2 regions of the Roseovarius sp. CAU 1744 genome follow, and region 2 is predicted to be linked to the other one. Evidence: riboswitches for the same ligand, from Rfam matches in the RefSeq annotation. Region 2 holds a riboswitch; the other holds the start of a gene.
The links. A riboswitch is a leader RNA that binds a small molecule or an ion and turns the genes downstream of it on or off. The one in region 2 is predicted to bind thiamine pyrophosphate.

Region 1: it holds a riboswitch for thiamine pyrophosphate, as region 2 does, so the genes downstream of both, thiC (phosphomethylpyrimidine synthase ThiC) here and thiB (thiamine ABC transporter substrate binding subunit) in region 2, are expected to answer to the same signal.

The regions. Positions count from the first base shown of each region.
Region 1 is NZ_JBDOQV010000006.1:245,151-248,561, reverse strand. It holds gene AAFO92_RS14095 (TRAP transporter small permease subunit) at 1-16, opposite strand, end outside; gene AAFO92_RS14090 (TRAP transporter substrate-binding protein) at 98-1,192, opposite strand; TPP riboswitch at 1,798-1,918, shown strand; gene thiC (phosphomethylpyrimidine synthase ThiC) at 2,021-3,411, shown strand, end outside.
Region 2 is NZ_JBDOQV010000008.1:88,988-92,398, forward strand. It holds gene AAFO92_RS16735 (alpha/beta fold hydrolase) at 1-354, shown strand, start outside; gene AAFO92_RS16740 (polyhydroxybutyrate depolymerase) at 354-1,169, shown strand; gene AAFO92_RS16745 (hypothetical protein) at 1,213-1,449, opposite strand; TPP riboswitch at 1,549-1,654, shown strand; gene thiB (thiamine ABC transporter substrate binding subunit) at 1,693-2,673, shown strand; gene AAFO92_RS16755 (thiamine/thiamine pyrophosphate ABC transporter permease ThiP) at 2,649-3,411, shown strand, end outside.

The DNA of each region.
Region 1 (3,411 bases), on a different contig from region 2:
GGATGAATTTAACCACCGTTACCCCCCGGGATTGCCCTGCCGGTCAACGGGGGCCGCGCAAGGCGGTCCCCGGACGATCTTTGGACCTTAACCGTGATCAGCCAAAGTAGTGCTTGTAGGCCAGCTTGTAGTCAGGCTGGTTCAGGTTGAGGTAGTTCATCACGTTTTCGGCATAGGCCTTCTGGCTGTCGACGACCTTGGCAAAGAAGGCATCTTCCGCCGAAATCCGATCAATCACGATGTCCCACGCCTTCAGCTGTTCCGCCATCACGCTGTCGGGCGTGCGGTAGACATTCACGCCCTGCTCGTCCCGCAGGGTGGTCAGGTCATCCGCGTAGCGTTTCGTGTTGTGCCAGTAGAAGTTCGAGTTTTCGGCCTCGGACGCGTATTTCAGAATGGCCTGCAACTCAGGCGCCAGGCTGTCGTACTTCTGTTTGTTGAAAGTGCACTCGAAGAACTCCTGCGACTGGTGGAACGAGGCCAGGTGGTAGTGCTTGGACACATCCTGCATGCCAAAGTCCCGATCCGAGGTCGGGTTGTTGAACTCGGCCGCATCGATGAGCCCCGATTTCATCGCCGGCTGGATTTCCCCGCCGGGCAATTGAACCACCGACATGCCCATCTCCAGCAGAACGTCTGCCGCCAAACCAACGGTCCGGTACTTGAGGCCCGACATCTGACTGGCATCGGTGATCTCTTCCTTGAACCAGCCCAGTGGCTGCGCGGGCATTGGCGAGTTGAAGAACGACACGACGTTCAGTCCCAGGCTGGCCATCAGTTCGTCAAACAGTTCCTGTCCGCCGCCGTAGTGGACCCAGCCCAGCACTTCCTGGCTGGACCAGCCGAAGCAGGGGCCGGTTCCGAAGAGCGATGCAGCCTTGGATTTTGAATACCAGTAGGCCGGCACATAGTGTGCCGCATCCAGAACGCCGCGATGCACCGCATCCTGCATCTGGCTGGTCTTGACGACCGAGTTGACCGGCAGAAGGTCAATCGTCAATGCGCCACCGGACATTTCGTTGACGCGGTTCACATAGGATTGCGCGTTTTCCAGAAAGATGCCGCCGCCCCAGGCCGCCTGCATCTTCAGAGTAACGCCATCGTTCTGTGCGATGGCCGGCGTCGCGAGCGCACCAGCCCCCGCAAGTGCCGAGCCGCGCAGGAATTTCCTGCGATTCAGTGATTTTGTCATGTTTCCTCCCAGTTTTTTATCCGCTGCTCCGTGGCGCAACAGAAAGATCAGATGCGAACGATATTCATCGATGCACCAGGTTCGGGAGTCCGTTTGCGAATTGCAGGATTGCTAGCACAATCAGCTTCGGACACTCTCCCCCCTCGTTATTTCTAAGCCGCGGATTGTTCTAAGTACAGAAAAATTGGATAGTGAAACTTACCAATTACCCAAAGGTCGGCTATTCTCCTGACTTGCGAGTGCGGATTTGGCCTCTTTTCTTTGTCACGATCGGCATGGAAATGCTGCAGTGCAGGGCCGCATTGGAATATGCCGACCCGGTACGGATAATAACCTGCAAAAACTGCGGGATGATGCCTTTCCCCCGCAATGCGTCGGACCGCGAATTGCATGCATTGGGTGCAGGTACCGGGATCATCAGCCCAGAGCCTTGGGGCGATTGAGGGGTAACCCAGTCAATCTCATCAGGTGAATTCCAAGTCCGCAAGCTGACCTTGATCCAACCCCATTCTGACGCCCGCAAAGCGGATCAGGCGCCCATTCGCTGCGACGGCGCGGATGACCGCCTGCCTGCTCTTTACAAGCGGGCCGTGACGCACTATCGCGGATCTACGCAGGGGAGTCCCGCCCAAGGGACTGAGAGGCTGAATGGGTGAAAACCCGGTGACGCGACCCTTTGAACCTGACCCAGCTGACACTGGCGTAGGAAGCTAAGGTTGCATCGCCACAACCGGCCCGTGCAACCAGAACAGAAGGCGCGTTTCGCCTTCGGCTCCTCTCCAAACTCATCTGGTGTTTTTTTGAGACTAGAGCTTGAGGAGCGCCAAAATGAACGTGCCGAACCCGAAAATCACCACTGGCGAATTGCCCGCCTCGCGCAAGATTTACGTCGCGGGCGAAATTCATCCCGATATCCGCGTGCCCATGCGCGAGATTTCGACCCATCCCACGGCGGGAGAAGCGCCGCTGCCGGTTTATGACAGCTCGGGACCATATACCGACCCCGAAGTGCCGTCTGACATTATGCAGGGCCTCAATCCGCTGCGCGCCGAATGGATTCATGCGCGCGGAGATGTCGAAGCATATGAAGGGCGCGAGATCACGGCTGCTGACAACGGTTTTGCCGAGGGGGACAGGCTGACCCCGGATTTTCCGGTTAAACCGCGCCCGCTGCGCGGCAGGTCTGGTGCGGCTCCGACCCAGCTGGCCTATGCCCGTGCCGGGATCATTACACCGGAAATGGAGTTCGTGGCGATCCGCGAAAACCAGTTGCGAGAGACCTCTCCCTGTCACCGGGATGGCAACGATTTTGGCGCCAGTATTCCCGACTACGTGATGCCGGAATTCGTCCGTGGAGAAATTGCCGCGGGCCGCGCAATCATCCCCGCCAATATCAACCACCCTGAAAGCGAACCGATGATCATCGGGCGCAACTTCCTGGTCAAGGTCAATGCCAATATGGGAACCTCGGCTGTGACCTCCAGCATGGAGGAAGAAGTGGACAAGCTGGTCTGGGCCATCCGGTGGGGTGCGGACACGGTGATGGACCTCTCCACCGGGCGCAACATCCACAACACGCGTGAATGGATCATCCGTAACAGCCCGGTGCCGATTGGCACTGTCCCGATCTATCAGGCGCTGGAGAAGGTGAACGGCATCGCCGAGGATCTGACCTGGGAAGTGTTCCGCGACACGCTGATCGAACAGGCCGAACAGGGGGTGGATTACTTTACAATCCACGCCGGTGTGCGCCTGCACATGGTGCCGATGACGGTCAACCGGGTGACCGGCATCGTGTCGCGCGGCGGATCCATCATGGCGAAATGGTGCCTCCATCACCACAAGGAAAGCTTCCTGTACGAGCATTTCGAAGAAATCTGCGACATTTGCCGCGCCTATGACGTGTCGTTCTCTTTGGGCGACGGGCTGCGTCCCGGCTCGATCGCGGATGCCAATGATGAGGCGCAGTTTGCGGAGTTGGAAACCCTGGGCGAACTGGCCAGGATCGCCTGGGCCAAGGATTGCCAGGTGATGATCGAAGGTCCGGGCCATGTCGCCATGCACAAGATCAAGGAGAACATGGACAAGCAGCTGGAATGCTGCCACGAAGCGCCGTTCTATACGCTTGGGCCGCTCACCACTGACATCGCTCCGGGGTATGACCATATTACCAGCGGAATTGGGGCGGCGATGATCGGCTGGTACGGCTGCGCGATGCT
Region 2 (3,411 bases):
CAGGAGTCATGCTGGTTCGACTATATACGAGCACATCCCCAACGAACCCGGGCAGAGGCACTCAAAAAGATCGTTTTTGAGTTTTCGGCCGTGCCCTGGACCGATACGTCTCTGCCGGCTCAACCGATCGATGTTTCGGAAAGTCTTGCGCAATTGACCATTCCAACCCTGGTATACAACGGTGCCTTTGATCATGCGGGGTTTCTGGAAACAGCCCACGAGCTCGACGAATGTCTGCCGCGATGCAGGCGGGCCCTGGTTGAGAAGAGCGGCGGGTTTCCGGCGTGGGAAAATCCCAGTGCAACAAACGCACTGGTGAAGGGCTATTACAAGAGTATCGGAGAATTCGTGTGATGAGATTCCTGTGGCTTTTCGTGGCTTTGTCGTTGAGCGGCATCGGTGTTCGGCCAGCATTGGCTTGTGGGCAGGATAGCGATTGCGTCATCGGCGATCGACACTATCGGATTTATATGCCAGCCCGTGAACCCGCGGACGAACGGGTCGGAGCCATTGTGTTCGCCCACGGATTTGGTGGATCTGCGAAGGGCACGTTACGGAACCAATCACTTTTGCAGATCGCAGACGACCTTGGTGTGGCAATTGTCGCGGTCCAATCGGCCGCCAAGGATTGGTCAATTCCGGGTGCGCCATCGGAGGTTACTCTGGATGATGTTGATGAGCTCGCATATTTCGACGCCGCGATTAAGGATATGACGACCCGTTTCCCTATCGACCCGAACAGATTGGTCGCGTCCGGGTTTTCGGCCGGTGGGATGATGGTTTGGAACCTGGCATGTTATCGGAGCCACCAATTCGCTGCATTTATCCCGATTGCTGGAACCTTCTGGCGGGGCGCGCCTTCGGATTGCGCAACTCCACCTAAAAGCATCGTTCATATCCACGGCGACGACGACAAAATCGTCCCGCTGAAAGGTCGAAAGGTAATGGACACGCATCAGGGAGATGTGGCTCAGACATTGGAGATGTACGCACGCTTCGGTGCCTTTGACGTAGCAACAGATTCTATTGAGGGTGATCTTAAATGCAGAAATCGCCGAAACAGCGATGGTCTGCTACTCAGCTTCTGCCAGTTCTCGGGTGGCCACTCGTTCAAGGCCCAACATCTCCGCAGCGCGTGGCAGATGCTCCAGAAAACAGGCACGCTGTGATCACGACAACAAAGCTGGACAGGTCGTTCAGCACCCTGGCCGTTCATCCGTCCGTCGTCAGAGTTTTTCGGAATGCTTTGGCTGTTTCGTAGCGGAGGCTCTGGTTCGATTTCTGTTTCTTGATCTCCTCGCGAATCTTCAGGATTTTCGCGCCCCGGCCATGATGAACAACGGCGGGTGCCAGGTTGCCGATACTCTCGTGGTATCGTTGGTTGCCGTCGGGGGCGACGAGAGCCCCGATCTGACGTTCCAGGTCACCGGGCAGGAAGTAGTTCTCCAACAATAGCCGCCTGGCCACCAAAATTTGCCCACTCCCATCGCTGCAGCCTTCAGGCACAAACAAATGCGGTTGTGCTGCTGCCCGTATTCTCCTATCACCAACCCTACCTCGGGGTGCATGGACGACCGTGCTGAGATGCCATTTCGGCGAACCCGTTGAACCTGAACCGGCTAGAACCGGCGGAGGGAAGGGGGCACCGGTTTCATCCATCCTTACCCTCTCGCGAGCCAATTGGAGGATGACATGAAACATCTGCTTATTGCTGCGGGAATTCTGAGTGCGACATCGGCCGTCGCCGCCGATAAACCCGAACTGACCGTCTATACCTATGACAGCTTCGTTTCCGATTGGGGCCCGGGCCCGCAGGTCGAAGAGGCGTTCGAGAAGACCTGCGATTGCGACCTCAAGCTTGTCGGGGTCGAGGACGGCGCGGCGCTTCTGTCGCGCATCCGGCTGGAGGGGGCCGGCTCCGACGCCGATATCGTGCTGGGCCTGGATACAAACCTGCTGATTGCGGCCCGGGAAACCGGTCTGTTCGCCGCCCATGACGTCGAAGCCGATTACGCGCTGCCGGTCGCCTGGGCAGATGACCATTTTGTTCCCTATGATTGGGGGTATTTCGCGTTTGTGCATAACGCGGGTGCCGAGGTGCCGGGCAACTTCCGCGACCTTGCGGCAAGCGATACCAAGATCCTCATCCAGGATCCGCGCTCGTCGACGCCCGGCCTGGGGCTGCTGATGTGGGTCAAGGCGGCCTACGGCGATGCGGCCCCGGAAATCTGGGCCGATCTGTCGGACAACATCGTGACCGTGACCAAGGGCTGGTCCGAAGCCTACGGCCTGTTCCTGGACGGCGAGGCCGATATGGTGCTGAGCTACACGACCTCGCCCGCCTACCACCTGATCGCCGAAGAGGATGACAGCAAGGCCGCCGCCGTCTTTGACGAAGGTCATTACATGCAGGTCGAGGTGGCGGCCAAGCTGGCCGGCTCGGATCAGGTTGAATTGGCCGACCAGTTCCTGGCCTTCATGGTGTCGGACGCGTTCCAGTCGATCATTCCGACAACCAACTGGATGTATCCCGCGGTGATGCCTGCCGATGGGCTGCCCGCCGGATTCGACATGTTGGTCACGCCTGAAAAAGCCCTGTTGCTGACCCCCGAAGAGGCGGCGGCAACCCGTGACGAGGCGCTTGGCGAATGGTTGGGCGCGCTCAGCCAGTAAACCCGTGGCCCGGGGTCATCGCGGCGGCTCTGGTCGCCGTGCTGATCCTTGGTACGCTGGTCGCCGTGGCGTTGCGCGCCGAAACCGGGCGGGGGTTTGGCCCTGCAGACTGGGCGGCGCTGCGGTTCACGCTGACCCAGGCGGTTCTGTCGGCCGCGCTCAGCGTCGCGCTTGCCATACCCGTGGCGCGTGCACTTGCGCGCCGCCGGTTCCACGGGCGGCGCGTGTTGATTGCCCTGCTGGGGGCGCCGTTCATCCTGCCGGTGATCGTGGCCATCCTGGGCCTGTTGCAGGTCTTTGGCCGCGCGGGATGGATTTCCGACCTGCTGGGGCTGGCCGGCCTGCCGCCCATCCGCATCTACGGGTTGCACGGCGTGGTGCTGGCGCATGTCTTCTTCAACCTGCCCCTGGCCACGCGGCTGATCCTGCAGGCATGGCAAGAGGTTCCGTCCGAACAGTTCCGGCTGGCGGCACAGCTGGGCTGCGACGGGCGTGCCGTCTTTCGGCTGATCGAGGCGCCGATGCTGGCGCGCGTGGTGCCCGGCGCGCTGGCGGTGATCTTTGCGCTTTGCCTGACCAGTTTCGCCGTGGCACTGACCCTGGGCGGCGGGCCGCGGGCGACGACGATCGAGCTGGGGATCTACCAGGCCTTTACCTATGATTTCGACCTCGGGCGCGCGGCAATGCTGTCGGCGCTGCAACTGGTGCTGACGGTGCTGGCCGGGATCGCGGCGCTCA